Regions from separate parts of the Paraburkholderia dipogonis genome, predicted to be linked through region 2. Evidence: riboswitches for the same ligand, from Rfam matches in the RefSeq annotation. Region 2 holds a riboswitch; each other region holds the start of a gene.
What was found. Region 2 has a riboswitch for cobalamin ahead of cobA (uroporphyrinogen-III C-methyltransferase). Riboswitches for the same ligand answer to the same signal wherever they lie in the genome.

Region 1 (10,312 bases), on a different contig from region 2:
TGGCGAAGCAGCCGGATGAAGTGACGGCGTGAGAGGACCGGCCGTTGGTCTGATGTTGATCTGGGGTTGATCGCTCATCCGCGCACTGTGTCTGGGTGCGCGGATGAGCTTTTTCATACGCGCCGTTCAGTCTTTCGCATACAGCGTCGAGTCCGCGAAGCCTTCCGCGGCCAGCACCTGGCCGACCAGAATCAACGCGGTCCGCTCGATGGATGTCGATTGCACCTTGCCGACAATATCGTCGAGCGTGCCGGTGATCTTCTCCTCGTCCGGCCAGCTAGCGCGATAGATCACCGCGATAGGACATGCTCCGCCGTAATGCGGCCGCAATTCATCGACGATGCGCGCAAGGTGCCGCACGCCAAGGTGAATCGCCATCGTCGCGCGATGCCGGGCGAGGTCGGCGAGCTGTTCGCCTTCGGGCATGCTGGTTTTGGTGGCGAAGCGCGTGAGAATCAGCGTCTGCGAAATATCCGGCAACGTCAGTTCGCAACCCAGCGCCGCCGCGCATGCCGCCGTGGCGGTGACGCCCGGCACGATCTCATAGGGAATCTTCAGCTCGCGCAGTCTGCGGATCTGTTCACCGATCGCGCCGTACAACGACGGATCGCCGGAATGCACGCGCGCCACGTCCAGGCCTTTGTCGTGCGCGGCCGCCAGCAACGCGACGATCTGATCGAGGTCGAGTTCGGCGGTATTGACGACCTGCTGCGCCGCGTGACCTTCGAGCACGGCAGCCGGCACGAGCGAACCCGCGTACAGGATCACCGGAGAACTGCGCACGAGGCGCTGCCCTTTCACCGTGATCAGTTCGGGATCGCCCGGACCCGCGCCGATAAAAAACACCGTCATTCACTACTCCATGATTCGTTGAGGCGGCTCAGCATGCATGAGCGATTCGTTCGGGCGCAGGCTCAATCGGCGACTTGCAGCGCGTCGAGCAGGTCGGCCACGTTCTCGAATTCCCTCCCGGCCGCCGGCAACTCGGGACGGCGCAGCATCACGACCGGCACACCGCGTTCACGCGCGACTTCGAGCTTCGCTTCAGTCGCGTGGCCACCGCTATTTTTGCTGACCACTACGTCGAAGGCTTGCAAAGCGAAGAGCGCACGTTCGCCTTCAAGCGTGAATGGACCGCGCGCCGCGAGTATCCGCGCGCGTGCCGAGTCTGCGTGCGCCTCAAGACAACGTACGACCCAGAACTGATGCGGCGGGATCTCGTCGAGATGCGCGAGCGGTTCGCGGCCTAGCGTGAAGAGCGGCTTTCTGAACGGCGCCAGCGCATCGGTGAGTTCGTTCCAGCCGCCGACCATGCGCCAATCGTCGCCGGCTTGCGGCTGCCACGCCGGGCGATGCAGTGCCCAATACGGCACGCGTGCGGCGCGGCTCGCCTGCGCCGCGTTCGCGCTGATTTGCGCGGCATAAGGATGCGTCGCGTCGATCACGAGATCGATACCTTCATCGACGATGTAGCGCGCCATACCTTCACTGCCGCCAAAGCCGCCGACGCGCACCGTGCACACCAGACCCTCCGGCACCTTGCCGAGGCCGGCGAGACTATACACGTGCTTAGGGCCGAGTTGCCTCGCGATCCGTAGCGCGTCGCCGGTGCCGCCGAGCAGCAGAATCCGCTTCATTTTCATTGCGCGGCTCCGATCAGCAAGCCCCGCCGGTCGATCGCGAACATTTCGACCTTGACCCGCGGCGGCACGATCTCGCGCGCCACCGCCAATGCATGCCGGCAGACGATATCGCCGAGCGGCACCCGCTGCGCGTGGGCCAACGCGACCGCCTGTTGACTCGTGTTGGCCGCGCGGATCGCCTCCTGAAGCGCGTCGTCGGCGCCCTGTTCGGCGGCCCATTGCGCGAGCCGCTCGAGGTCGATGCTCGAATTGCGGCTATGCAGGTCGAGATGACCCGCCGCCAGCTTGCTGAGCTTGCCGAAACCGCCGCATACGCTCAGGCGCTCGACCGGCGCGCGCTTCATATGCTTGAGCACCGCGCCGACGAAGTCGCCCATTTCGATCAGCGCGATATCCGGCAGGCCGTAGTGCGCGCGCATGGCGTCCTCGCTCGCGTTGCCGGTGCAGGCGGCGAGATGCGTGTAGCCGTTCGCGCGCGCGACGTCGATGCCCTGATGAATCGACGCGATATACGCCGAGCACGAAAACGGCCGCACGATGCCGGTGGTGCCGAGGATCGACAGGCCGCCGAGAATGCCGAGCCGCGGGTTCATCGTTTTCAGCGCGAGCGCTTCGCCGCCTTCCACGCCGATCGTCACTTCGAAGCCGCCGCCGTACGCGTGCTCCGCCGCGAGTTCGGCCAGATGCTCGGTCATCATCCGGCGCGGCACCGGATTGATCGCAGGCTCGCCGACCGGCAGCGTCAGCCCCGCGCGCGTCACCGTGCCGACACCCGGCCCCGCGCGAAACATCACGCCCGGTTCGGCGACGAGGCGCACGCGGGCGAAGACGATCGCCCCGTGCGTAACGTCGGGGTCGTCGCCGGCGTCCTTGACCGTGCCGGCTTCCGCGCCTTCGTCGCCATTCCCGAGCAGGCGGCAGAACACCAGCGGCATCGGCACATGCTGGCCTTTCGGCAACACGATCTCCGCCACTTCGCTGACGACACCCGCGAGCAACAGACGCGCCGCCGCCAGCGACGTCGCGGTGGCGCAACTGCCGGTCGTGTAGCCGCTACGCAGCGGCGCGGGCTGTTCGGGGGTTTCTTCGCGCATCAGGAACTCGCAGCGCTCGCAACGTTCGCGTTAATCATGGCATGGGTTCCGTGCATGCTTACGCTCCGCCGCCGGCCTGCTTCGTCATCTCCAGCAGCGTGATCGGCAACGCCTGCCGCCATGTATCGAAACCGCCAAGCGGTTGCGCGTCCGCCAAAGCGATCCGTGTCAATGTCCCGCCATGCCGCTCGCGCCATGCCGCCAAGACCGCCTCGCCTTGCAACGTAACCGCGTTAGCGACCAGCCGCCCGCCCTCGTGCAGACTCGCCCAGCAGGCCTCCAGCACGCCCGGCACCGTCACCCCGCCGCCGATGAACACTGCATCCGGCACCGGCAGCCCCTGCAGCGCTTCAGGCGCGCGCCCCGCCACGAGTTGCAGCGCAGGCACGCCCAACGCGTCGCGATTGTGTTCGATAAAGCGTTGCCGCTCCGCGTGCCCTTCAATCGCGATTGCGCGACAGCTGGCATGCGCGCGCATCCATTCGATGCCGATCGAGCCGCTGCCCGCGCCTACATCCCACAGCAATTCGCCTGGCGTCGGCGCGAGGCGCGCGAGTGTGATCGCGCGCACGTCGCGCTTGGTCAACTGGCCGTCGTGACGAAACGCATCGTCGGGCAAACCGCAGGTCAGCGGCAGACGCGGCGCGCCTTCGGTGGCGCGGCAATCGAGCGCGATCAGGTTCAGCGCGGCCACTTCGCCCGCGGACCACTGATCCGCGCGGCCGTCGATGCGCCGCTCCAGTTCGCCGCCCAGGTGCTCCAGCACGCTCATGCGGGTCGCCCCGAAACCGCGCGCGTTCAGCAGCCCGGCAAGCGCCGCGGGGGTGCGCCCGTCCGCGCTCAGCACGAACACGCGCGCGCCGTCGTGCAAATGCGCGTTCAGCGTGGGCAACGGCCGCCCCACCAGCGACACCGTCGCGACATCCTGCAACGGCCAGCCGAGCCGCGCGGCCGCCAGCGACAGCGACGACGGCGCCGGCAGCACCCGCAGTTCGCCCGCCGGCAATTGCCGCGCGAGCGTCGCGCCGACGCCGAACAGCATCGGGTCGCCGCTCGCCAGCACGCACACGGCGGCGCCGCGCTCGGCCAGCAAGGGCGCGAGATCGAACGGACGCGGCCAGGCGGCACGGCGCGCGGCGAGCCGCGCGGGCAGCATCGCCAGATGACGTTCGCCGCCGTACACCACCGACGCTTCCAGCAAAGCGCGCCGCGCGGGCCTCCCCAGACCGGCAAAGCCGTCGTCGCCTATGCCCACCACCGTCAGCCACGCGGGCATGCATCCATCCTCATTCTGTGTCTTCAAATAATGCGCTGTGCCACGCCGGTCAAAGCGTCCAGCCTCGTTGTGCTGTTCGAAAAAAGGCATAATACAGCCGCCGGTGCCCTTCGGGGCCGAAGAGGGAACACAGTGTCGCTGTGGCTGCCCCCGCAACTGTATGCAGCGAGTCCGCCTGCGCTCCACGCCACTGGTTCGACCGGGAAGGCCGCGGCGGACCATGACCTGCCAGCCAGGAGACCTGCCGGCAAGACTGTTCGTGCCAGCCAACATCGGGCGGGGTGTACCGATGCCGCAGCCATGCCCGCCTCACGGCATGCTCGGGCCGTCGCGCGACGCTCAACCCGGTGTCCGTCTTGAAGCAAGCTTCGCCTTCCTCCGTTTTATCCTACGCGGCCGCCACGCCGCGGCCTTCGGCGTGTCCGGGGCTGCTGCGCATCGTCGCCGCGCGCGACGGCGGGATTTGCCGGATCAAACTGCCCGGCGGCGAATTGAGCGCGGCGCAGGCGCTGGCGATCGCTGACGCTAGCGCGCGGCACGCGAGCGGGGTAATCGAGTTGACTAATCGCGCGAATTTGCAGGTGCGCGGGGTGAAGCGCGGTGAAGAGGCGGCGTTGATTGCTGAGTTGATCGATGCGGGTCTTGGGCCGATGCCGGTGAATGGCGTGGCGAGCCATGTGAACGCGACGGGTGCGGAGAACGCTGCGGATGCGGGGGCTGCCAGCGTTGTAGATGCAATAGCTGCCAGCGCCGCGAACGCGGAGGCGGACACGCGGAGCGGTACAGGTGCCGGAGCCGGAGCGGCGAACATAAAGGCAGAGAGCACCACACACGCCGAAACCGCGAACGCAAAGGCGGAGCGCGCCAAAGGTGCCGGAGCCGCGAAGGCAATGAATGAGTGGGCCTCAAACGCCCCGGACGCAACAGCGCAGCAGGCGGATACGGCCCACACACCCTCCGCCGCAGCCGACGACGTCCGCAACGTCATGATCAGCCCCGCAGCCGGGCGCGATCCCTCCGCGCTATTCGACACACGCCCGCTGTGCGCCGAACTACTCACGATGCTGCAAAGCGAAACGCGATTCGCGGCGCTGTCACCAAAATTCGCGCTGCTGCTGGACGGCGGCGAGGAACTCGCGCGAGTGGATCATCCGCACGATGTGTGGCTGGCGGCATCGCAAGAGGCGGACGGCGTGCGGTTCGTGTTCGGGTTCGCGGGTTTTCCGCCTGTGAGCGCCTATGCCGGCGCGCTTACGCAAAGCCAAAGCACGGCGTCTGAAAAACCGGGCGTGAACAACACAGGCGCACTAGCCGCGATCCTGCCGTCACAAGTGCCGGCACTAGTACACGCGCTGCTCCTCACATTCCTCGACCTCGCCGCCGCCGACGCCACACGCATGCGCCAGCTGCTAACCGCGCATTCCGCCGAAGCAATCCTGCACCACGCCCAGCGATACCTCGACTTCCCGCTGACGCAAAACGCGAAGCTCGCCAACTGGCATCGCGCTACACCAGCCGACGCCAACCTCCGCCTCGGCGCCCACGCCCAACGCGTGCCCGGAACCTGGCATGTCGGCGGCCAACCGCCGCTGGGCCGCCTCGACGCCGACACGCTGCATGAGCTCGCCACGCTGTCTCAACAGCACGGCAACGCCACGCTTCACCTGACGCCCTGGCAAAGCGTGCTACTGCCCGACATCGCCACACCCGCCGTCGCCACCGTGTTGTCCGGCCTGAACGCCCTCGGTCTCGCCAGCGATCCCGCACGAGCGATCACGCACCTGATCGCATGCGCCGGATCGAGCGGCTGCGCGAAGGGCCTCGCCGACACCAAGACCGACGCGTTGCGCCTCGCGGCTCGCCTGCCTGCCGGTGTCGACGTGCATCTGAGCGGCTGCTCGCGCTCGTGCGCCGCCGCGCATTGCGCGCCGTACACGCTGCTGGCCGCGGCGCCCGGCCTCTATGACTTTTATCGACGCGACGGCCGGCCCGGCTTCGGCCAGTGCGTCGCGCACCAACTGACGATCGACCAGGCCGCCGACATGCTCGAACGCCAGGTCCGGAGTGACACCGATGCTTGATTACATTCGCGACGGTCAGGAGATCTATCGCCAATCCTTCGCGACGATCCGTGCGGAGGCCGACTTGTCGCGCATTCCCGCCGACCTTGAAAAACTCGCGGTGCGGGTGATCCACGCGTGCGGCATGGTCGATGTGATCGACGATCTGCAATTTTCCGCGGGCGCGGGCGCGGCGGGCCGCGCGGCGCTCGCGCAAGGCGCGCCGATCCTGTGCGATGCCGGCATGGTCGCGCAAGGCATCACGCGCGCGCGGCTGCCGGCGCACAACGAGGTCATCTGCACGCTTACGCATCCGGACGTGCCGTCGCTTGCCCGCGAACTCGGCAATACCCGCTCCGCGGCGGCGCTCGAATTGTGGCGGCCGCATCTGGCGGGCAGCGTCGTGGTGATCGGCAATGCGCCGACCGCGCTCTTTCATCTGCTCGATATGCTCGACGCCGGCGCGCCCAAACCCGCTTTGATTCTCGGCTTTCCCGTGGGTTTTGTCGGCGCGGCCGAATCGAAAGCCATGCTCGCGGACGACAGCCGCGGCGTGCCTTACGTAGTGGTGCACGGCCGGCGCGGCGGCAGCGCGATGGCGGCGGCCGCCGTGAACGCGCTCGCCACGGAGGTCGAATAAATGGCGGCGCAAGGACGTTTGTTTGGACTCGGCGTCGGCCCCGGCGACCCGGAACTCATCACGCTGAAGGCGCTGCGCTTGTTGAAGGCGTCGCCGGTGGTTGCGTACTTCGTCGCCAAGGGCAAGAAAGGCAACGCGTTCAGCATCATAGAAGCGCATTTGCACGATGCCCAGCAGCATCTGCCGCTCGTGTATCCCGTCACCACCGAAGCGCTCGAACCGCCGCTTTCGTATGAAGCGATCATCGCCGACTTCTACGACACCGCCGCGCAAGTCGTCGCCGCGCACCTCGACGCGGGCAGCGACGTCGCCGTGATCTGCGAGGGCGATCCGTTCTTCTACGGTTCGTACATGTATCTGCACGACCGGCTCGCGGCGCGCTACGAAAGCGAAGTGGTGCCGGGTGTGTGCTCGATGCTCGGCGGCGCCGCCGTGCTCGGCGCGCCGCTGGTGTATCGCAATCAAAGCTTGTCGGTGCTCTCCGGCGTGTTGCCCGAAGACGAATTGCGCCGCCGTCTCGCCGATGCCGACGCCGCCGTCGTGATGAAACTCGGCCGCAACTTCGACAAGGTGCGGCGCGTGCTCGGCGAACTCGGTCTCGCGGACCGCGCGCTCTACGTCGAACGCGCGACGATGGGCAACCAGCGCATCGTGCCGCTCGCCGAAGTCGATCCGATGGCGTCGCCGTATTTTTCGCTGCTGGTGGTGCCGGGGGAAAAATGGCAAGGATGAGCGCACCCGCGATCGTGATTCTCGGCGCGGGCGCATTGGCGACGGCGCGGCGCATTCAGGCGCTGTACGCGGACAGCCAGGTGCATGCGTTGCGGGGACGCGTCGAGGCGGACGTGTCGTACGGCGAACTCGGCGCGCATCTGCGGGAACTGTATGCGCGTGGCACGCCGATCGTCGCGTTGTGCGCGGCGGGCATCCTGATTCGCTGTCTGGCTCCGTCGTTGTCGAACAAGGGCGTCGAGCCGCCGGTGCTGGCTGTCGCCGAGGACGGCAGCGCGGTCGTGCCGCTGCTCGGCGGTCTTGCCGGCGTCAACCTGATGGCGCGCGAGATTGCCGCACTGCTGGCCGTGCCGCCGGCCATCACGACGAGCGGCGAATTGCGTTTCGGCACCTGCGTGCTGAATCCGCCCGAAGGCTACATGCTCGCCGATATCGGTCAAGGCAAGCGCTTCGTGTCGGATCTGCTGGCCGGCGAGAGTACGCGCATCGAAGGCGAAGCGCCCTGGCTCGATGACGCGCAACTGCCTCGCTCCGACTCGGCGCGTCTCGCGATCCGCGTCACGCCGCGGGCATGGGACGGGCGCGACGATGAGCTGGTGATTCACCCACGCAGTGTGGTTGCCGCGGTGACGGCAGTAGAAGGCGAGATCGTGACGCGTGTGCGCGAAGCGCTGGATTCGCACGGGCTCGCGCCGCTGTCGCTCGCGGCATTGCTGGCCCCGTCTGAACGCATGGCCGACCCGGCGCTTGCCGAGGCCGCGGCGGACCTGAAGGTGCCGCTGCGTTTCGCATTAGCAGGTCCCCAAGTTGGCGTGCCACCGGGCAATCTGCTGCATGCGGCGCTGCGCATCCCGTACGAGACGCTGCACAACGACGCGTCCGCAGGCGTCGCGCTCGCGCTGGCGTCGCTCGCCATCGATCCCGATACGATCGGCCGCGCGCGCGGCCGCCTGACCGTGATCGGCCTCGGCCCTGGCAGCGCCGATCTGATGGTGCCGGCCGCTCGCACGGCGCTCGACGGCGCCACCGATATTCTCGGCTACGACACTTACGTGAAAATGGCCGGCCCGTTGCGCGCCGACCAGCGCGTGCACGGCACCGACAACCGCGAGGAAATGCAACGCGCGCGGCATGCGTTCGAACTGGCGAGCGAGGGACGCTCCGTGGCGATGGTGTCGTCGGGCGATCCGGGAGTGTTCGCGATGGCGGCGGCGGTGCTCGAGGCGCTGGAGTCGTCGGATAACGCGGACTGGGCTGCGGTCGAACTGACGATCTTGCCGGGTGTGTCTGCGGCGATGGCGACGGCGGCGCAGGCGGGCGCGCCGTTAGGTCACGACTTCTGCATGCTGTCGCTGTCCGATAATCTGAAGCCCTGGGCGATCATCGAAAAGCGTTTGCGGCATGCCGCCGAAGCGGATCTGGTGATGGCGTTCTATAACCCGATCTCGCGCGCTCGGCCGTGGCAACTGGATAAGGCGCTGAATATCGTGCGGGAGTATCGCGCGGCGCAGACTCAGGTGGTGCTGGGCCGCGATATTGGCCGACCCGGCGGCACGCTGCGCACGTTCACGCTAGGTGAACTGCGGTCGTCCGATGTGGATATGCGCACGATGGTGATCGTGGGGTCGTCCATGACGCGGCGATTTGGTGATGCGGCCGGAGGTGGGGAGTGGGTTTATACGCCGCGGTGGTATGAGTGAGTGGGCAGTCGGTGGTTATGATGTTTTCCAGTGGATGAACCGGCGCATCGCGAGACAGCAAGAAATAAGAAGCACACCGACGCATAGCGTTGCCATCGCCCAATACAGGTTGACGGCGAAATACGCCAGATAGTCGTCGGCATCTGCACCACCGCCCTGCCCCGTGACTGACTGATAGGCTTTGATAAGCGCCTTCACAGGAAGGGGAATGTCGACGGTGTACCTGCCGAACAAGAGCGAAAGATACCAGCCAAGATCGCAACTGACGACGAACGCAAGTAAAGACATGACAAGCATGACAAATAAAGGCAGTCTGGGAATCGCTTCGCCGTTTTTCCTTGCGATGAAATAGCGAGACCCCCACCTTTTAAGTCCCGCCAGTCCCCACGCAAACAGCAACGTAGCGATCAGCCAGTAGAGCAGCAACGCGAGCACTTCGATATCGACAGGATCTGCGAGATATTCAGCGCCGGTGTGGCGCAACCAGAACAGGATAAAAGCTTCCACACTGTCCGGCGTCTCGATGAGAACGAAGTCAACAAGATAGGTTGATCGCCACCCTTCCACCGCCGAGATCAAAATTAAGGCGATGTAAATCGAAAGATTGATTGCGAATCGCTTGTTCATTTCACGTCGACGGTTCCGTAGGCTCGCATGCCTGACCAATAATTAAAAAGATTGGATCTATGCGCGATGTGACTATGAATCCGCCGACGCACGCCGACCATTATTTTCTTTCCGCACAAACCGGCGTATCGCAAGACAGCAAAGAATCACGGGCACGCCGATAGCCACCGTAGCTACCGCCCAATAAAGATCCATCGCGTACAACAGCATGTCGAGATCTTGTTCCGACCTGGCGCTTTGGCCTGTGACTGACAGGCAGAATCTGATAATCGTTTTGACAGGCAACGGTATATGAAATGGGTAGCGCGTGAGTGGGCTCGTTAGGCTCCATCCAAGATAGCTAATAACGAGAAACGCTATCAACGACGTAGCGAGTGTTACGGGCAAAGGAAGCTTGGGAATCGCGCCAGCGCTCTTCCGCGCAATTAGGCTGCGAGACACCCATCGTTTGAATCCGATCAGCACTACCGCGGTCAAAAACGTGGCGATCGTCCAGTAGAGAAGCAGCGCAAGCATTTCCATGTCGTCGGCATTGGCCAG
Region 2 (10,312 bases):
GCAGGGCTTTGTCGCGGCGACGCCGGAAAGCGTGCGTTACCTGCTGTCAATCGCCTACGACACGCGGCCGGCGACGATCGTCGTCAATGAAAACGGCTGCACGTCAGGCGACTGCCGACGCGGGCCCGCCGCGCCATTCTCGCTGTTCGGCGGTCCCGTGTACCAGCATGCGCTGACGCTGCGGTTTTTCGAACGCGCGAGCGGACACGAAGTCTACAAAGTCAGCGCGGTGAGCAGCGATCGCGACGCGGACCCACTGCACGCCATGCCGACGCTCGTCAAAAGCGCGCTCGCCAGATTTCCCTTCGATGCACCGCCGGATTGGCGCGTGAAACTGCACGCCGACGAAACTGGCGGCGTGCCGACGGTGACGTCGGTGAAGCCGCTTCAGCCGTAACGCGCGTCGAGTTCAATCCGGCGCATCGTTGTCTTCGGGCCAGCGGTTTTCGAACACGCAATCGGCGAGCGGCACACGGCTCGCCCAGCGTTCGGTTTCCAGCATCGGCTCGCTATAAAACCGGTCGACGTGGCCGAGACACAGAATCGCCACCGGACGCGCGCCCTCGGGCATGCGCAGCAGTTGGCGAACCGCGTCGACGTCGAATAGCGATACCCAGCCCATGCCGAGACCTTCGGCGCGCGCGGCGAGCCACATGTTCTGGATCGCGCAGGCCACCGACGCGAGGTCCATCTCCGGCAAGGTGCGGCGGCCGAAGATGTGACGCTCGCGGCCGTCCATCAGCGCCATCACCAGCAGTTCGCCGCAATCCAGCATGCCTTCCACTTTCAGCTTCATGAACTCTTCGCGGCGTTTGCCGAGCGCGTCGGCGGTGGCGAGCCGTTCGTTTTCCACCGCGTCGTGCAGGGCCGTGCGCAGCGCGGGATCGGTGATCCGCGCGATCCGCCACGGCTGCATGAAGCCGACGCTCGGCGCGTGATGTGCGGCGTCGAGCAGGCGCTGCAACACGGCCGGATCGACCGGATCGCGCACGAAATGGCGCATGTCGCGGCGTTCGTAAATCGCGCGGTAGACGGCGTCGCGCTCGGAATCGTTAAAAGGCTTCGCCATGGAACAGGGCGGCCGTGAAGGCCGGGTTGGAGGGCCAATAAGCGTGCATGTAAGTCGCCACGATCGAGCCGGCGCGATAAATGGCCTCGCCGGGTGCGTCGCCCTGCGGCCTTGTGGCCGAGCGCAGCGGCGTGAGCGAAGTGTTCAGCTTCGAATAGTGAAACGTGTGGCCGGTCATCGGCCCGTGCAGGCTGTCGATCCGTTGCATGCCGAGCGCGGTGAAGCGCGTTTGCATCGTCGCGTGGCCGGGCAGCAGGCCGAGCATCGGTGTGGTCACGCTATGCGTGTCGGTGAGCTGGTCGAGCAGGTAGAGCATGCCGCCGCATTCGGCGACGAGCGGTTTGCCGGCGGCCGCGTGCGCGTGAATGCTCGCGGCGCTGCGGGTGTTGTTCGCAAGCGCTGCGGCATGCAGTTCCGGGTAACCGCCAGGAAGATACGCAGCGTCGGCGTGTTCGGGCAGTGCTTCGTCCGCGAGCGGCGAGAAGAAGGCGACTTGGGCGCCGAGTGCTTCCAGGAGCGCGAGGTTGGCCGGATAGATGAAGGAAAACGCGGCGTCGCGCGCAACGGCGATCGTCTTGCCGTCCAGCAGGCGCGGCAGGACCTCGGGCGTGGGCGCGCCGAACTCGATAGGCGGTGGCAATTCGGCGAGCGCGGTGCGGCCTAACGTGTCGGCGGCGTGCTCGAGGCGCGCGTCGAGGTCGTCGATTTCGTCCGCCTGATGCAAGCCGAGGTGGCGATCGGGCAGCGTGATTTCATCGCTGACGGCGATGTGTCCGCACCAGCGCAAATCCGGCGGCAACGCTTCTTCGAGCATCTGCGCATGCCGCGCGGAACCGACGCGATTGGCCAGCACGCCGTAAAACGGCACCTGCGGCCGGAACTGCGCGAGACCGAAAGCGACCGCGCCGAAGGTCTGCGCCATCGCCTTCGCCGAAATCACCGCGAGCACCGGCACGCCGAACGCGGTGGCGAGATCGGCGCTGCTCGGCGTGCCGTCGAACAGACCCATCACGCCTTCGATCAGGATCAGGTCGGCCTCGGCGGCCGCTTGCGCAAGCAGCGTGCGGCAGGCGGCTTCGCCCACCATCCATAGATCGAGCGAGAGGACCGGCGCGCCGCTCGCGCGCGACAGAATCATCGGGTCGAGAAAGTCCGGTCCGGTCTTGAAGACGCGCACGCGTCGCCCCAGCCGCCGATGGTAGCGCGCGAGACCCGCGGTGATCGTGGTCTTGCCTTGACCCGACGCGGGCGCGCTGATGAACAGGGCGGGACACGCGGCCATCGCTCAGAACTCCACGCCGCGCTGCGCTTTCACGCCTTGCTCGCGATACGGATGCTTGACGATGCGCATTTCGGTGACGAGGTCGGCGGCCTCGATCAATGCGTCCGGCGCATGACGGCCGGTCACCACCACATGGAGCATCGGCGCGCGCGCGTTGATTACCGACAGGACTTCGTCGAGCGGCAGGTATTCGTATTTGAGCACCGTGTTCAGCTCGTCGAGGATCACCATCTGGTACTCGCCGCTTTCGATCATGCGGCGCGCTTCGTCCCAGCCTTTGCGCGCGGTCGCGATGTCGGCGTCGCGGTTCTGCGTGTTCCAGGTGTAGCCGTCGCCCATCGTGACGAAATCGCAGTTGGCGATCGCGCCGAGAAAGTCGCGCTCAGAAGTGTGCAACGCGCCCTTGATGAACTGCACGACGCCAAGACGCATGCCGTGGCCGAGCACGCGTACGGCCATGCCGAACGCAGCGGTGGTTTTGCCTTTGCCCGTGCCGGTGTTGACGATCAGCAGGCCTTTTTCGACAGTGGCGTTGGCCTGTTTTTTCTCGTGGCCCTCGCGGCGGCGCTCGGTCATACGTTGATGCGATTCGGGATCGGTCTTCATGGCAGGTCCTGGTTCTGTGTGTCGTTGTCTGAGTGCTCGGCGTGAGCGGCGTGAGCGGTGGTTGAGGCGATCGCCACGGTCACGCCCGCATAAACGGTTTTGCGCACGAGGAGTGTGGCGCGAGGTGCATTGCCTATGACAGATTCACCGAGCCCGCCCCCGGCGTCAGCCCGCGCGCCAAGCAGCGCGCACGGCTCGCAGACGCCGTCCACGCCGAGGTGCTCGCGCGCTGCCGCCGAAGGCGCTGCCACGGGCATCGCCGCGATCTGTTCAAGGCTGAAGAATCTCAGCGGCAGCGCATGCCGCGTGCAGAATTCGAGCAGGCCCGCTTCGCGGGCTTTGGTATCGAGCGAGGCGACGGTACGGATTTCGTCGAACGAAAGTGCGCCGAGCGCGGCGCGCACAGCGGCTTCGATCTGCTCAGCCGGGCTGTGCAAGCGGCAACCGATGCCGACGCTCAGCGTTTTCATCGCGGATCCGTTCCGTCCGTGCGCGGTGTCGCCCCGCGTTCCACATGCGCCGCCTCATGCGCCACCTCTCGCGCCAACGCGAGCGACGCCACCCCGCCGATCACCACGATCGCCGGCGACCCGAGCCCGGCACGCGCAACGGTGTCGGCAAATTCACCGAGCCGCGCGAGCGCATGGCGTTGTTCGGGACGCGTGGCCGATTCGATCGCCGCGCACGGCGTGTCGGCGCTCATGCCGGCCGCGAGCAGCGCGCCGACGATATCGTTGAGTCGCCGCATGCCCATATAGATCACGAGTGTCATGCGCGTGGCCACGAGCGCGGCCCAGTCCGGCTCGCCGCTGCCCGCGCCGTGCCCGGTGACGAACACCACGCCCTGCGCGTGATCGCGATGCGTGACCGGAATCCCGATCGCTGCGGGCGCCGCGATCCCCGCCGTGATGCCGTTGATGACTTCCACCTCGATACCCGCCGCATGCAGCGCCTGCTGTTCTTCGCCGCCACGGCCGAATACGAACGGGTCGCCGCCTTTCAAACGCGCGACGCTACGCCCGGCCCGCACATGTTCAAGCATCTGCGCGACGATGCCTTCCTGCGGTGTGGACGGATGGCCGCCGCGTTTGCCTACGTAGACGACCAGCGCGTCGGCGCGGGCGAACTGCAGCACCTCGGGATTCACCAGATCGTCGACCAGCACGACATCGGCTTGCGCCAATGCACGGGTGGCCTTGATGGTCATCAGTTCGACGTCGCCGGGGCCGGCGCCGATCAGCCAGGCGCGGGTCATCGCGGCGTGCATGGCGGGCGCCATGTCGTGACAAGCGGGAAAGAATAAAACGCGAAGGGTAGCCAGACGGCGGACGTTGGGGTCATGCAGTGCTACGGATTCAGGCACGGCGCATTGCGTGGTTCGTCGCGAATTTCACACGAAACTCGCCGACACGGACACACTGCGTCGTGCTTCAGCGCCTTCACATCCGTCCCTCGCGGATTCCGGCGGCCGGCGGCGCGATGTTGCACTGAGGTTCGCCGCCTCCGCGTCTGGCCGGTATCCGGGCTGGCGGCCTCACGCGCTTTGCCTTCCCGTCCGCATTCGCTGGAAATTGCCGGACAGTGGCTTAAAAAAACGCATGCGCGGCGCAAGTCGATTCAACATCGCGCCGCAGGTCGCTTACCGTTGCGGGGACAGCACAGGTTGAGCGCATGGCGCGCTGCCTGTTTCCCGTTTAACTGCACACGCGAATGCATGTGCGGGCACCAAACGCGCGCATACGATAGCACATGGCGCCCCGTCCGATAAGCGCTTGCGGCTTGTGTTTCCTTGACGGCACCGGGCTGCGGGCCTACACTCGCACGCACTTTGGTGCTCGTGTGCGCGCTCGTGCGCATGCAGTTAAACGGGAAACAGGGTGCCCGCCTGCCATGGATCGGGCCAACCTGTGCTGCCCCCGCAACGGTAAGCGAATAGTGGTGCTGACTGCAGCGTTAAATGCAGTGTTGAATGCAGGGTTCAACGCAGTCGACCAGCACCGCGGAGCCGGCTTCGATGTCCACGCGCAAGGCCGCGTCGGCATATCACCACTGGGCGAGAAATCACTCGCCCGGGAAGGGGAAGCGGCGCTTTCGCCAGCCCGGATACCGGCCAGATAACGAAGGACGAACGCCGCGGGGATGCGGCGCTGCGTTCATGACCTCATTCCCGCTTTCTGTTTTCTGTTGTCGCGGCAACGCCGTCGTTCGTCCCCGTGTTTTGATACTGTCGTGGCTGACCGGGCGTGTGCTCCGTTTGCCTCGGCATGAGCTGAAAAACACGCCGGCGTGCACGTGCAACTCCTACGGATGGACCTCACGATGCAAACTCAAATGCGCAAGATCCCCGTCACCATCGTCACGGGCTTTCTCGGCAGCGGCAAGACCACGCTGCTGCGGCACATTCTTCAGCATGCGGGCGGCAAGCGCATCGCCGTGATCGTCAACGAATTCGGCGAGCTCGGTATCGACGGGGAAATCCTCAAGGGTTGCGGCATCGGTTGCGACGAAAACGGCGTCGAGACCGAAGGCCAATTGTATGAACTGGCGAACGGCTGCCTGTGCTGCACCGTGCAGGAAGAGTTTTTCCCGGTAATGGAAAAGCTCGTGGAGCGCCGCGATCAGATCGATCACGTGCTGATCGAGACCTCGGGCCTCGCGTTACCGAAGCCGCTGGTGCAGGCGTTCAACTGGCCGCAAATCAAGAACAGCTTCACCGTGGATGCCGTGGTCACCGTAGTCGACGGCCCGGCCGCGGCAAGCGGTCAGTTCGCGGACAACCCTGTCGCCGTGGATGCGCAGCGCAAGGCCGATCCGAATCTCGATCACGAGTCGCCGTTGCACGAATTGTTCGAAGACCAGTTGTCGGCGGCCGATCTGGTGATTCTGAACAAAACGGATCTGCTCGACGGCGCGCAGCAAAGCGCGGTTGAAGTTGCGATTCGCGAAGAGATTCCGCCGCAGGTGAAAATCGTTCGCGCACACATGGGCCAGCTCGATCTGCATACGTTGCTGGGCCTCGAAGCGGCGTCGGAAGACACGATCCACTTGCGCCACGATCACCACGGTTCGGCCGACGACGCCGACCACCATCACGACGAATTCGACTCCGTGGTCGTGCAGGCGAACGCGTCGTCGCGCGAGGCGGTGATCGCCGCGTTGCAGCAACTGGTCGAAACCAACACGATCTATCGCGTCAAAGGTTTTGCGGCGCTGCCGGGCGCCGCGATGCGTCTGGTGATTCAAGGCGTTGGGCGCCGCTTCGACAGCTATTTCGATCGACGCTGGCAGGCCGGCGAAAGCGGCCCGAGCCGCTTCGTGCTGATCGGCGAAGACCTCGATCAGCCCGCGTTGCAGCGTGCGTTCGACGCGGCGCTGGGCGTGCCGTCGAGCGCCGCAACGCAACAGGCGTAAGCGCATATGCATCTGCTGCGCACCACGCCGGGCGGTTTTGTCGACGACACGCAAGGCGTGATCCGGATCGATCAGCAGCCCGCGGATATCGTGGTGCTCAGTTCCGCCGACACCACGCTGTCACTGCTGGCGAGCGTTTTTCCGCGCCTGGGTGAAGGCTTTCCAAGCGTGCGGCTCGCGAACGTCACGTATTTGCGGCAACCGGCGTCGGTGGATTTTTATCTCGAAGACGTCTTGCAGCATGCGCGCGTGGTGGTGGTCGATCACCTTGGCGGCGAAGCGTATTGGCCTTACGGCATCGAGCAGGTGGTGGCGCTCGCCGAGCGCAAGCAGCAGACGCTCGCCATGTTCTCCGGCGATCTGCAGGAAGATCCGAACCTGCTCGCGCGCAGCACCGCGAGTGCGGATCTGTGTCATCAACTGTGGCGCTATCTGCGTGAAGGCGGCCCGCAAAATGCCGAGGCGTTTCTGCGCTGTATTGCGCAGCGCGCCTTCGGCTGGGGGCGCGAACCCGCGCCGCCGCGCGCGTTGCCCGCCGCCACGCTCTACCATCCCGAGCGCGATACGCCGACCGTGGCCGACTGGCAGTCGCGCTGGAAACAGGGAGCGCCGGTCGCGGCGGTCCTGTTTTACAAGGCGCATCTGCAGGCCGCCAACACGGCGGTGTTCGATGCGCTGATCGACGCGCTCGAATCGCAAGGTCTGAATCCGCTGCCGATCGCGATTACCTCGCTGAAAGATGCGATGAGCCGCGACGTCGTGCAATCGCTGTGCGCGCAGCACGAGGTGGCGCTGGTGCTGAATACGACCGCGTTCGCAGCGTCCGCGATCGACGACCCCGAGCCGCTGGCGCTCGCCGGCGACGCGCCGGTGTTCCAGGTGATCCTGAGCGGCGGCAATCGCGAGGATTGGGTCAAGGACAATCAGGGTCTCAATTCGCGCGATATCGCCATGCATATCGCGCTGCCGGAAGTGGACGGCCGCATCATCACGCGTGCGATCAGCTTTAAGGGACTCGCGTACCGTTGTCCGCACACACAGGTCGACGTGGTGCGTTATCAGCCGGACGCCGGGCGGGTAGGTTTTCTCGCCGAATTGAGCCGGCGCTGGTGCCGTCTGCGTTCACTCGATAACGCGGACAAGAAACTCGCGCTGATCCTCGCCAACTATCCGATGAGCGAAGGGCGCATCGGCAACGGTGTGGGGCTCGATACGCCGGCCTCGGTGGTCGGTATTCTGTCGATGCTGCGCGACGAAGGCTACCGTCTCGCGGATTTGCCCACGGACGGCGACGCGCTGCTGAAAAAGCTCACCGAAGGCGTGACCAACGATCCGGTCGTGCGCGATCTGCGTCCCGCGCTGCAAAGCCTCGCGCTCGACGACTATCTGCTGTATTTCAACGCCTTACCTCTTGAAGCACGCAACGCGCTGAACGCGCGTTGGGGCGCGCCAGACCAGGACCCGACGCTGCGGCGCGGCCGCTTCATGATCGCGGGCTGGCGTTGCGGACAGGTGTTCGTCGGCATTCAACCGTCGCGCTCGCGCGAGCAGGGCGATTACGCGAGCTATCACGACGCCGAACTCGTGCCGCCGCATGCGTATCTGGCGTTCTATTTCTGGTTGCGTCACCAGTTCGGCATCGACGCAATCGTGCATGTCGGCAAGCACGGCAATCTGGAATGGCTGCCCGGCAAGAGCGTCGCGTTGAGCGATACGTGCTGGCCCGATCTGATTCTCGGGCCGATGCCGCATCTGTATCCGTTCATCGTCAACGATCCGGGCGAGGGCAGCCAGGCCAAGCGCCGCGCGCAGGCTGTCATCATCGATCATTTGATGCCGCCGCTCACGCGTGCCGAAAGTTACGGACCTTTGCAGGATCTGGAGCGGCAGGTCGACGAATACTATGAAGCGCTGATGGTCGACCCGCGCCGCTCGAAGCTATTGCGGCGCACGATTCTGGCGACCATCGTCGAACATAAACTGCATGAGGAATTGAGTCTCGCGGCGCCGAACGGGCAGGACGATGAAGACGCGCTGCTCACGCGCGTCGACGCGTGGCTGTGCGAGTTGAAGGAAGCGCAGATTCGCGATGGCTTGCATACGTTCGGGCAATCGCCTGATGGCGTGCAGCGGCGCGATACGTTGCTGGCGCTGGGACGTTTTCCAGTCGGCGACGGGCAAGGCGGCAAGGCCGGTTTGATCGATGCGCTGGCGCGTGATCTGCAGATGGATCATCTGTTCGATCCGTTGTCGGTGGATTGGTCGGCGGTGTGGGACGGTCCGCGTCCCGAGGTGCTGCAATGCGTGAGCGATGCGCCATGGCGGCACTGCGGCGATACGCGTGAACGGCTGGAATTGCTGGCGGCTGAGTTATTGCGTGGCGTGTGCGGCGATCGAAAGGACGCGTCAGCAACGGCGTTGCCGCTCGCGGTGAGCTTGCCGCAAGCGGAGCAAGTGATCGTACGCCTGCGTAACGACGTGCTGCCGCGGCTCGACGCCTGCGGCCCGCAGGAAATGCTTCAGCTAAAGCGCGGCCTCGAAGGCCGTTTCGTGCCGCCGGGGCCGAGCGGTTCGCCGTCGCGTGGCCGGCCCGACGTGCTGCCCACCGGCCGCAACTTCTATTCGGTCGACACGCGCGCGGTGCCCACGCAAGCCGCCTGGTCGCTCGGTTTGAAATCCGCCCAGCAGTTGATCGAACGGCATTTGCAGGAGAAAGGCGACTATCCGCGCGCCATCGGTCTGTCCGTTTGGGGCACCGCGACCATGCGCACGGGCGGCGACGATATCGCCCAGGCGCTCGCATTGCTCGGCGTGCGGCCGAAGTGGGCGCCGGGCAGCCACCGCGTGACCGATTTTGAAATCATGCCGATCGAGGCATTCGACCGGCCGCGAATCGACGTCACCTTGCGGGTGTCCGGATTCTTCCGCGATGCCTTCGCCAATGTCATGCATTTATTCGACGCCGCCGTGCAGGCCGTCGCCGAACTCGACGAACCCGAGGACCTGAATCCGATTCGCGCTCGCGTGCTGCGCGAACGCGATGCGCTGATCGCGCGCGGCATGGGCGCCGCCGAAGCGCGCAAGCGCGCCGGCTGGCGCGTGTTCAGCGCGCGGCCCGGCGCCTACGGCGCGGGCCTGCAGGACATGATCGACTCGCAGCAGTGGCAGACCGACGCCGATCTCGCGAACGCATTTCAGGCGTGGGGCGGCTACGCGTACACGCAAAAGAGCGCGGGCGAAGAAGCGCGCCACGCGTTCGGCGCGCGTCTCGCCGCAATGGACGTGGTGCTGCAGAACCAGGACAACCGCGAGCACGACCTGCTCGATTCGAACGATTACTACCAGTTCCAGGGCGGCATGGTTGCCGCGGTGCGCCATCTGGCCGGCGATCAGCCGAGCGTGTATCACGCCGACCACAGCAATCCGGCCGCGCCGCGCGTGCGTACGCTGCACGAGGAGATCGCACGCGTGATCCGCTCGCGCGTGGTCAATCCGAAATGGCTCGATGGCGTGAAGCGTCATGGGTACAAGGGCGCGGCTGAAATCGCCGCGACCGTCGATTATCTGTATGGCTACGATGCGACCGCGCGCGTGATCGCGGATCATCAATATGCGCTCGTGACCGACGCCTATCTGAACGACACCGACACCCGCGAGTTCTTGCAGCGGCATAACCCGCACGCGTTGCATTCGATCTGCGAGCGTCTGCTCGAAGCCATGCAGCGCGGTTTGTGGCAGGCGCCCGGCGACTATCGCGCGCAGGTCGAACAGCATCTGCTTGCGAGCGAGCAGCAGATCGAAGGAATGCAAACATGAGTTCAGCGATGAGTGCGAGCGCCGCGCGGCCCGTTTTTCCCTTTGCCGCGCTGATCGGCCAGGCGCCGTTGCAGCAAGCGCTGCTGCTGGCCGCCATCGATCCGGGATTGGGCGGCGTGCTGGTCACC
Region 3 (10,312 bases), on a different contig from region 2:
GGAAGCGGTTCAGCATCACGATATCGAGCACGCTCGCGCTGAATGCGTCGGGCGCGCTTTGCGGCATCAGCGCGCGGCGTTGTGCGAGCGGCAGCGGCGGCCAATCGGCGAGGCGCACGCCGTCGAGTTCGACACGTCCCGCAGACGGTTGCAGCAAGCCCGCGAGCGTGGTGAGCAAAGTCGTCTTGCCCGCGCCGTTCGGGCCGGCGATGCACCAGATCTCACCGGCGTAGAAGGTATGCGTGAAGGCATCGAGCAAGGTGCGTGCGCCGGCACGCAAGGTCAGACGTTGCGCGCCGAGGGTCGCCTCATGAGAAGGAGCGTGACGGGTTTGCATCATCGGCGCCTGTGCAGCAGCATCCACAGAAACACCGGCACGCCGACGATCGACGTGATCACGCCGACCGGCAACTGCGCCGGCGCGATCACGGTGCGCGCGATTAGGTCCGCGCCCATCACCGCGACGCCGCCGCCGAGCGCCGCGGCCGGCAGCAGCATGCGCTGATCGTTGCCGAACGCGAGCCGCAGCATGTGCGGCACGACCAGTCCGACGAAGCCGATGGTGCCCGCCGTCGTCACCGCGGCGGCCGCCGCGAGCGAGGCCACCAGATACACCCGCAGACGCAGCGGCATCACCGCGACGCCTAACGCCTGCGCGGCGGCGTCGCCACGCAGCAGCACGTTCAGACGCGGCGCGGCGGGCACGATCGCAATCAGCACGATGACGAGCGCGGCAAGCGCCGTCCACGGCATCGCGCCGCCGTTGAGGTCGCCGGTCAGCCAGAACAGCATGCCGCGCAAGCGGTTGTCCGGCGCGAGATTGAGCAGCAAAGTAATGAGCGCGCCCCAGCCCGCCGCGATCACCGCGCCGGTCAGCAGCAAACGCGGCGAGGTGTCCTGCGGTTCGCCGCGCCACAACTCGCGACGCGCGAGGCCTAGTACCAGCAGGATCGACACGAACGCGCCGGCGAATGCGCTCGCGTCGACGATCCACCACGCGCATCCGGCGATCATCGCGACCAGCGCGAAGCTCGCCGCGCCGCCCGATACGCCCAATACGTACGGCTCGGCCAGCGGATTACGCAACAGCACTTGCAGCAACGCGCCAGCCAACGCGAGCAACGCGCCGCAGGCGAAGCCCGCCAGCGCGCGCGGCAAACGCAGCGTGCGCACGATCTCGGCGGCCAGGTCGGACGAACCGGCAGACTGCGCATGCGACGGCACCAACGCCGCCAACACGTGCATCGGCGCGAGCGTTACGCTGCCGAGCGTGAGCGACGCCAACAGCACCGCCAGCGCGATTCCCGCGAGCGCCAGCCAGATCGCGGCCGCGCGCTTCGCGCTCATCACGCGCAGAGTGGCGGGCATCGAACTCGAAGGGCGATTCATCCGCGCGAACTCAACGAAGAGGCGCAAGCATCACTGCTGCTGCCAACCGACCGTGAGATACGCACCGCGCCGTGCCGAGTTATACGAGTAGGCCGTTTCATAGTCCTTGTCCAACAGATTCTGGATTTGCGCGGCCACGTACCATGCTTTCGTGATGTTGTAGCGCGCCGACAGATTCACCACGCCATAGCCGCCCAGCTTGCCGCTGCTGTCATTGCTCGCGCCGCTCACGATCCACTCGCCGCCTACACGCCACCCGGCGATGCTGCGGTTCACCGTCAGCGCGCCGAAGCGCCGGGCGCGCCGCACGAGGTCGGCATCGTTGTCGAGATCGACAGGATTCTGCAGCGTGACGGAAGCGCGCACGTCCGTCTTGCCGACATGGCCGCTCCACGATCCTTCGAGTCCTTGCACCTTCGCATGCCCGACGTTTTCCGCCAGATAGATGCCGGGCGTCACCTGCTCGTAGTTGATCAGATTCGAATAGCGCGTCTGGAATGCGGTCAGACGCATCACGCCGAGCGCATTCGATGCGTATTGCAGCGCGGCTTCGATCGAATGGCTGCGCTCCGGCTGGATAGACGGATTGCCGCTGAACGGATAGTACAGATCGTCGAAGCTCGGCGCGCGAAACGAATCCGAATAGCTTGCGCTCACCTTCCAATGGCCGGTGATGTCGAAGCCGTAGCCGAGATAGTAACTGTTCGCTCCGCCGAAATCGGAATACTGGTCGCGCCGCACGTTGGCCTGAATCTGGCTGCGTCCAAAGCGCCCCGTATAGCCGACGAAGCCCGAATCCACATGTCGATCCGGCGCCGCGAACGTGTCCGAGTCGAGGCTCTGGTCGAGATGCTCATAGCCGACCTGCAACTTCTGCTGCGCGGCCAGCGCGAAATCGTTCTGCCATGTGTACTGGCGATTGTCGGTATCGAAGCGGCCGTTGTACACGCCGTTGGTGTTCGACACGCTGCGGTCGTCGCCCTCGGCGACGATGAAGTGCGTGGTCCACCAGTCCGTCAGCTTGCCGTTCGCGAACGCCGAGACCTGGCGCACCTTGCTGTACAGGTTGTTCAGATCGGTGGGCAAGCCGTACGCATTGTCGTAGCTGTTGTTGCCGTTCGACTGGAAATAGCTGACGCCTGCGTCCCATCTGTCGTTGAACTTGTGGCGCAGCGAGGCCGAGATGCTCTCGTTCAGATAGCCGTTCGCATTCGGATTGGCGTTGGGCGCCTCCTTCGTGTTCAGCGACGAAAAGCCGTCGTCCTTCGAACGCGCGAGTGAAATGCTGAAGGTCGTCTTGCCGTCTTTGTCCAATGCGCCGTTCACGCCCGCCTGCTGCGTCTGCGTGCGATAGCTGCCGTAGCCGAGCGAAAAATTGAAACGCGGCGGATGGTCGCCGCCGTCTTTCGTGAACACCTGCACCACGCCGCCGATCGCGCCCGAGCCGTATAACGCCGACACGTTGCCGTTCACCACCTCGACGTGATCGATCTGGTCGAGCGGAATCTGCGCGAGTTGCGAGGCGCCCAGACTCACCGAATCGACGCGCACGCCGTCGATCAGCAGCAGCGATTGCGTCGACGACGCGCCGCGTAAAGAGAGACTGGCTGTCGAACCGGGACCACCTGTGCGCGAGATTTGCGCGCCGGGTGCGAGTTGCAGGAGGCCGGGCAAATCGGTCGCGGTGGTGTCGGCGAGATCCTGCTGATCGAACAGAGACGTCTGCGGGATCGTGTCGGCGAGTGCTTGCGGCGCGCGATCCGCGGTCACCACCACGGGCGACAGTACCGCCGAAGACGGCTCCGCAGCCGATGAATCCTGCGCGGAAGAAGATGAAGACGCAGCTTGCGCGTGCATGACGATCGGCAGGCTCGCAAAGGCGAGCAGCGCCGCGCGGGCGATGGGGGACAGCATGGGATGAAAGTCCTGTGGATAGCGTGCGCGGCCCGCTTCCCCGCAGGCCGATGCGTAACGAGGCGCCCGCGTATTTAACATTTTCGCGCGTGACGTGCCCCTCCCTCTGGCCGGTATCCGGGCTGGCGACACATCGATCCCGCCTTCCCACGCGAGACGCGCAGTGGCACACTCGCGAGTTGAACTTCCAACACGCGATCAGAATCGACTTGCATGACGAATGCGGTCGCTTACCGTTGCGGGGGCAGCGCAGGTTGGCGCGTTCGGTTGAATCGCGCGCCCTGCTTCCCGTTTAACTGCGTGCGCCGTTGAAAAGCGCACGCGGGCACCAGAGTGCGGGCAGTTTAGGAGCGGCCTCGGAGTCCGTCAAGAATGGTGAAACCGTGGGCCATGCGTTCTGTTAAGTGCAGGCCATTGTCCGACGCGTGAGTACTTTTTCATCATATGGTCGATAAAAAGCCTGCACAAAGCGATGTTGTTACGTCTCGAAACGAGACAATTGTCGGAACCTGCGACATTCCGCGCTAAAATGCGATGTCTTTAGAGGACGCAGCAGATGCTCACCGAACTCGAAACACTTTCACAAAATATCGGCAAGCTGATCGCGATCAGCCAGCGCCACAATGAAGCGCGACTCGCGCTCGAAGAGCAACTCGCGCAATCTCGCGCCGATGCCGAAGCCACGCGCACGGAACTTGCAATGCTGCGCGAGGAACGTAACGCGCTGCAGGCGGAACGCGACGCGCTGTCGGCCAAGATCGACGACGCACAAGTGCGCCTGAACGCGATCCTCGAGAAGCTGCCGCGTGCCCGCGCGCACAGTGAGCCGGACAACCAGCTCGATCTGCTCGAGCCCGCTCAGCAAGTAGCCGAAGCCGAGAGCGACGTGACCCGCCACGGAGAAAATGCATGACCACCAAGCAGATCGAAGTATCGATTCTCGGCGTGCCCTATCGCCTCGCCTGCTCGCCGGAAACGGAAGCGGCGCTGCTCGAAGCGGTCGCACGCGTCGACGCCGAAATGTCGAAGATCCGCAATAACAGCAACGTGCGCGGCACGGATCGCATTGCTGTCATGGCTGCGCTGTCGCTGGCATCGGAACTGCTTCGCTTGCAATCGAGCGTGAGACACGGAGAAGCATTTCCCGCTGAGGAAATCCGGCGTACAATGCATCAAATGAACGAACAACTAGGTACTGTGATTGAGCAGTACAGTATGCAATAAGCTTCATGTGTTATCGTGCTGCCGGTCCTGAGATCGGCGGCGGATTCAAACGGAATGTGTGAGCACAAGGTGTGCAAGATTCAGCAAACGTTTGAGTTCAATCTGTAGTTCGTTTTTCAGCTTCATCGGTTTAGCTTCCCTGCCTGGTTCGCCAAGGTCATATATTCCTTGAACCAATGCCATGTGCACGGTTGCGGAAATTTGTAGCACGGGTGTGCGCGTCACTCTGTCTGATGTACCCGAAGTGTTGCTAACTGCGACCAATTCTGAACCCCCGGTTCAGGATGCCGGCCTAGCGGCTAAGGCGGGGACCTTATTTAGAACGGCATCGGACTTCGGTTCGGTGCCGTTTTTCTTTGGGCGCTGTGTTTTTGTTCGCCGATTTCTTCCGCATCTTCAACCCCTTAACGTTCAATTCGATTCATGCGCTACTGGCTAATGAAGTCCGAACCGGACGAAGCAAGCATCGACCATCTCGCCAATGCACCGCATCGCACGTTGCCGTGGACCGGCGTGCGCAACTATCAGGCGCGCAACTTCATGCGCGACATGATGCAGGTCGGCGACGGTGTGCTGTTCTATCACTCGAGTTGTCCGGAGCCCGGCATCGCGGGTATCGCGGAGGTATCGTCCACTGCGTATCCGGATCCCACGCAGTTCGACAAGAAGAGCCCCTACTACGACGCGAAGTCGTCGCGGGAAACACCGCGCTGGGTGCTTGTCGACGTGGTGTTCAAGAAGAAGATCCCGCTGATTCCGCTTGCCGCGTTACGCGAGCATGACGAACTTGCTGACATGCGCGTGCTCGCCAGGGGCAACCGCCTGTCGATCACCCCGGTGACCGAAGCCGAATGGCGTTTCATCACCAGGCGGCTCGCTTGATCGTGCTCCCCAGATGGATGCGCGGCGCGGATCCATGCACACGCAAACGTTAAAGCGACATCAAACCGGGGAACCAAGCTCAGGTTACAGGCGCCTAACGTTCTCGCAAACGCCATGCCACGGCGTGGCGGTTGCCCAATCGTGCACAACCTGTTCAAGCAAGGAGTCCAACAATGACGAAAAACACCGCACGTGCACTCGCTTTCGCTCTCGTCTGCGCCGCGCCCGCCGCGCTCGCACTCACGCCGGCCATGGCACGCGCGCAAAGCACCGGCCAATATCAGCCGGCTGGCGTGTTGTCGCTGAACGCGCAGGCCAGCGCGGAAGTGCCGCAAGACGTCGTCGATATCACGCTGTTCTACGAGCAGGAAGCGAGCGATCCGTCGGCGCTCACGTCAACGCTGAACCAGCGCGCCGATTCGGCGCTGCAGAAGGCCAAGGGTGTGAACGGCGTGACCGCGCGCACGGGCTCGTTCTCGATCTATCCGTCCACCGATCGTGACGGGCGCATTTCCGCATGGCGCGGCCGCACGGAGATCGTGCTCGAATCGCACGACTTCGCCGCGGTGTCGAAGCTCGCGGGTCAAATGGCATCGATCATGCAGGTCGGCAACGTGCAGTTCTCGCTCTCGCCTGAAGCGCAGCGCGCGGCCGAGCAGAAGCTCACCGGCGAAGCGATCAGGTCGTTCCGCGAGCAGGCCGCTTCGTCCGCTCAGGCGTTCGGCTACAGCGGTTATTCGATTCGCGAGGTCAACGTCGGCCACAACGGCGTGATGCCGCGTCCAGTGATGATGATGAGCGCGCGCGCCATGGGCGCCGACGCAAAGTCTTCGGCACCGGTGCCGATCGAAGGCGGCACGTCGACGGTGACCGTCAACGTGTCGGGCTCGGTGCAGATGAAGTAACGCGTTCTTGCGTTAGAAGCACTGCGTCGGAGCAGCCAGAAAAAAGCCACGGCATGCCGTGGCTTTTTTCATTCGAGCCCTCGCTACGATAAACCGCAGCAATCAGTTCACGCTGACCGCCTGAGCCGGTTTATGACGAGCACGGCGATACGACCACACGAGCAGGCCGATACCGACCAGGATCATCGGCAGCGACAGCCATTGGCCCATGGACAGGCCCATGGCCAGCAAGCCGAGGAAGTCGTCCGGCTCGCGCGCGAATTCGACCGTGAAGCGCGCGAGGCCATAGCCGATCAGAAACACAGCGGAAATCGCGCCCATCGGCTTCGGCTTGCGCGAGAAGAAGATCAGCACGAAGAACAGCGCGACGCCTTCCAGCGCGATTTCATACAGCTCCGACGGATGGCGCGGCAGCATGTGATATTGCGCGAATACTTCGTTCAGGTGCCATTGCGCGGCCAGTTGCGGATGCGCGGTGAGCCACGCGGCGTCGTCGGGCGCGGCGCCTGGAAAAAGCATGGCCCACGGCGACGACGGATCGGTCACGCGGCCCCACAACTCGCCGTTGATGAAGTTGCCGAGACGCCCCGCCGCGAGGCCGGTCGGCACCATCGGCGCGACGAAGTCGGTGACCTGCAGCCATGAGCGTTTGCGCTGATACGCGAACAGCACCATGGCCAGCGTCACGCCGAGAAAGCCGCCGTGAAACGACATGCCGCCTTCCCACACCTTGAAGATGTCGAGCGGATGCGCGAAATAGAAGCTCGCTTTATAGAACAGCACATAGCCGAGCCGACCGCCGAGAATCGTGCCCAACACGCCGTAAAACAGCATGTCGTCGATATCCTTGGCGGTCCATCCTTGCGCGGCGACATACGGCAAACGCAGCCGCAACCGGCCGACCACGATCGCCGCGATGAACGCGACGAGGTACATGAGTCCATACCAGCGCACGGCGAGCGGCCCCAGATGAATGGCAATGGGGTCGAAATTGGGGTGAATGAGCATCGTGTTGTTATGGGCAGTTCAGGTTCAGAAGCAAAATATCGGGTAACGGGCGGCGCTGCCCGCAGCTTGCGGTGCATGCATTGGACGGTCCGCCCGGCAATGCGTTCGCGAGGACGCATCTACATGCGCGGCACGGCGGCTTGTTGCGCCTCCACGGTCGCCGCATGCGCCCTTACGATGTCGATGAAACCCGCCAGCACCGGGCTCACCTCGGCGGTCCGCCAGACGAGGCCTGTCTCGATCGCGGGCACCGACTCGGAAAGCGGCCGGTACACGACGCCGGTGCGGCGCAGATTACGTAACGATTGCGGCACCAGTGCGACACCCATGCCGGCCGACACGAGGCTCACGATCGTTTGCATCTGGATCGCTTCCTGGCCGACCCGGGGCGCGAGGCCCGCCACGCCGTAGCAATCCATAATGATGTCATAAAAGCCCGGCGCCAAACGTCTTGGGAAGACCACGAGCGGTGCATCGGCGACATCGCGCAGGCTGATCGGCGTGTCCAGCCATTCGGCGCGCGGGTCGGCATGGTCGCCGCTCGCGCTCACCACGCGTGCCGCCATCTCCGTCGACATGGCGATCACCAGCGGCTCGCGCGCGATCGGCAGCCACGAGAGCTCGGTGGCGTGGCGCGACGGCAGCGGCGCGATCACGAGACCCGCGTCGATGCGCCCGGCCACCAGTTCGTCGACCTGTATGTCGCTGGTGGCTTCGGTCAATTCCAGCCGCACACGTGGATGACGCGCGCCGAAATCGCGCAGCAACAGCGGCAGCAGGCCATAGTCCGCGGTGGACACGAAAGCCAGCGACAACACGCCGGCCTCGCCGCGCGCGAGGCTCTGCGCGAGCGGCCGCAGCCCTTCGGCGCTTGCGAGCAGGCGCTGCACCTCGGGCAGCAGATCGGCGCCCACTGACGTCAGTTCGACGGAACGCTTGGTGCGCGCGAACAATTCGACGCCGAGCGTCTCTTCGAGCGCGCGGATGGCTTGCGACAAAGGCGGCTGCGTCATCGAGAGGCGCACGGCCGCGCGCCCGAAGTGCTTCTCTTCGGCGACGGTTACGAAATAGCGCAACTGGCGCAGATCAGGAATGGCAGGCAGCATGAGTGATACATTTTACGACCTAATGAGCCACGAATAATACATTGGACGCGCGCATCGCAAAACTGCGTCGTGACGCGGCATGCCGGTCTACACTGGACGGATGCCGTCGGCAGCCCACGCCGGCGCGACTGAAACCCGCAGCGGCGCGGATCAAAACAAGACAGACAGGAGTTCCCCATGGCATACAACCGTCGTTCGAAAAACATCACGCAGGGCGTGGCGCGTTCGCCGAATCGCTCGATGTACTACGCGCTCGGCTACGAAAAAGCCGATTTCGACAAGCCGATGATCGGCATCGCCAACGGCCATTCGACCATCACGCCGTGCAACGCCGGCCTGCAGCGTCTGGCCGATGCCGCCGTCGCCGCGATCAAGGGCGCCGACGCCAATCCGCAGATCTTCGGCACGCCGACCATCTCGGACGGCATGTCGATGGGCACCGAAGGCATGAAGTACTCGCTGGTGTCGCGCGAAGTCATCTCCGACTGCATCGAGACCTGCGTGCAAGGCCAGTGGATGGACGGCGTGGTCGTGATCGGCGGCTGCGACAAGAACATGCCGGGCGGCATGATCGGCATGCTGCGTACCAATGTGCCGAGCATCTACGTGTACGGCGGCACGATCCGTCCGGGCAACTGGAAGGGCACCGACCTGACCATCGTGTCGTCGTTCGAAGCCGTCGGTGAGTTCACGGCCGGCCGGATGTCGCAGGAAGATTTCGACGGGATCGAACAGAACGCGTGCCCGTCCACGGGTTCGTGCGGCGGCATGTACACCGCCAACACCATGAGCTCGTCGTTCGAGGCGCTCGGCATGTCGCTGCTGTATTCGTCGACGATGGCCAATCCGGATCAGGAAAAGGTCGACTCGGCGGCAGAATCGGCCCGCGTGCTGGTCGAAGCGGTCAAGAAGGATCTGAAGCCGCGCGACATCGTCACGAAGAAGTCGATCGAAAACGCCGTGGCCGTGATCATGGCCACCGGCGGCTCGACCAACGCCGTGCTGCACTTCCTCGCGATCGCGCACGCGGCCGAAGTGGAATGGAGCATCGACGACTTCGAGCGCATGCGCAAGAAGGTGCCGGTGATCTGCAACCTGAAGCCCTCCGGTCAGTTCGTGGCGACCGATCTGCACAAGGCCGGCGGCATTCCGCAAGTCATGAAGATTCTGCTCGACGCGGGCCTGCTGCACGGCGATTGCGTCACGATCACCGGCAAGACCATCGCCGAAGAACTGAAGGACGTGCCGAGCAAGCCGCGAGCCGATCAGCAAGTGATTTTCCCGATCGGCCAGGCGCTCTACAAGGAAGGCCACCTGGCGATCCTGAAAGGCAATCTGGCCGTCGACGGCGCGGTCGCCAAGATCACCGGTCTGAAGAACCCGGTTATCACCGGCCCGGCGCGCGTGTTCGACGACGAGCAAAGCGCGCTCGAAGCGATTCTGGCCGACAAGATCGTGGCCGGCGACGTGGTCGTGCTGCGCTATCTCGGGCCGAAAGGCGGCCCCGGCATGCCGGAGATGCTCGCGCCGACCTCGGCGATCATCGGCAAGGGTCTCGGCGAAAGCGTCGGCCTGATCACCGACGGCCGCTTCTCGGGCGGCACGTGGGGCATGGTGGTCGGTCACGTCGCGCCGGAAGCCTTCGTGGGTGGCACGATCGCGTTCGTGCAGGAAGGCGACTCGATCACCATCGACGCGCACAAGCTGCTGCTGCAACTGAATATCGACGACACCGAACTGGCGCGCCGCCGCGCGGCATGGCAACAGCCGAAGCCGCGTTACACGCGTGGCGTGATGGCGAAGTACTTTGCCTTGGCGCAACCGGCCAACAAAGGGGCGATAACGGGCTAAGCGGCAGTTACGGCGACGGCTGGCCGGGCGAGC

Region 1: it holds a riboswitch for cobalamin, as region 2 does, so the genes downstream of both, cobG (precorrin-3B synthase) here and cobA (uroporphyrinogen-III C-methyltransferase) in region 2, are expected to answer to the same signal.
Region 3: it holds a riboswitch for cobalamin, as region 2 does, so the genes downstream of both, ACFSNN_RS16115 (TonB-dependent receptor domain-containing protein) here and cobA (uroporphyrinogen-III C-methyltransferase) in region 2, are expected to answer to the same signal.

The regions. Positions count from the first base shown of each region.
Region 1 is NZ_JBHUFR010000030.1:310,079-320,390, forward strand. It holds gene metE (5-methyltetrahydropteroyltriglutamate--homocysteine S-methyltransferase) at 1-32, shown strand, start outside; gene cobM (precorrin-4 C(11)-methyltransferase) at 127-852, opposite strand; gene ACFSNN_RS33765 (cobalt-precorrin-6A reductase) at 915-1,637, opposite strand; gene ACFSNN_RS33770 (cobalt-precorrin-5B (C(1))-methyltransferase) at 1,640-2,737, opposite strand; gene cbiE (precorrin-6y C5,15-methyltransferase (decarboxylating) subunit CbiE) at 2,796-4,013, opposite strand; cobalamin riboswitch at 4,098-4,276, shown strand; gene cobG (precorrin-3B synthase) at 4,361-6,094, shown strand; gene ACFSNN_RS33785 (precorrin-8X methylmutase) at 6,087-6,713, shown strand; gene ACFSNN_RS33790 (precorrin-2 C(20)-methyltransferase) at 6,714-7,445, shown strand; gene cobJ (precorrin-3B C(17)-methyltransferase) at 7,442-9,145, shown strand; gene ACFSNN_RS33800 (hypothetical protein) at 9,161-9,772, opposite strand; gene ACFSNN_RS33805 (hypothetical protein) at 9,845-10,312, opposite strand, start outside.
Region 2 is NZ_JBHUFR010000022.1:304,287-314,598, forward strand. It holds gene ACFSNN_RS28500 (DUF4136 domain-containing protein) at 1-397, shown strand, start outside; gene bluB (5,6-dimethylbenzimidazole synthase) at 410-1,069, opposite strand; gene ACFSNN_RS28510 (cobyrinate a,c-diamide synthase) at 1,053-2,351, opposite strand; gene cobO (cob(I)yrinic acid a,c-diamide adenosyltransferase) at 2,355-2,957, opposite strand; gene ACFSNN_RS28520 (cobalamin biosynthesis protein) at 2,954-3,427, opposite strand; gene cobA (uroporphyrinogen-III C-methyltransferase) at 3,424-4,212, opposite strand; cobalamin riboswitch at 4,452-4,702, opposite strand; cobalamin riboswitch at 4,770-5,086, shown strand; gene cobW (cobalamin biosynthesis protein CobW) at 5,277-6,368, shown strand; gene cobN (cobaltochelatase subunit CobN) at 6,375-10,184, shown strand; gene ACFSNN_RS28540 (ATP-binding protein) at 10,181-10,312, shown strand, end outside.
Region 3 is NZ_JBHUFR010000011.1:136,149-146,460, reverse strand. It holds gene ACFSNN_RS16125 (ABC transporter ATP-binding protein) at 1-337, opposite strand, end outside; gene ACFSNN_RS16120 (FecCD family ABC transporter permease) at 337-1,389, opposite strand; gene ACFSNN_RS16115 (TonB-dependent receptor domain-containing protein) at 1,420-3,303, opposite strand; cobalamin riboswitch at 3,395-3,651, opposite strand; gene ACFSNN_RS16110 (ATPase) at 3,860-4,216, shown strand; gene ACFSNN_RS16105 (cell division protein ZapA) at 4,213-4,527, shown strand; RNA gene ssrS (6S RNA) at 4,661-4,842, shown strand; gene ACFSNN_RS16095 (EVE domain-containing protein) at 4,951-5,409, shown strand; gene ACFSNN_RS16090 (SIMPL domain-containing protein) at 5,583-6,314, shown strand; gene lgt (prolipoprotein diacylglyceryl transferase) at 6,417-7,322, opposite strand; gene ACFSNN_RS16080 (LysR family transcriptional regulator) at 7,442-8,428, opposite strand; gene ilvD (dihydroxy-acid dehydratase) at 8,606-10,279, shown strand.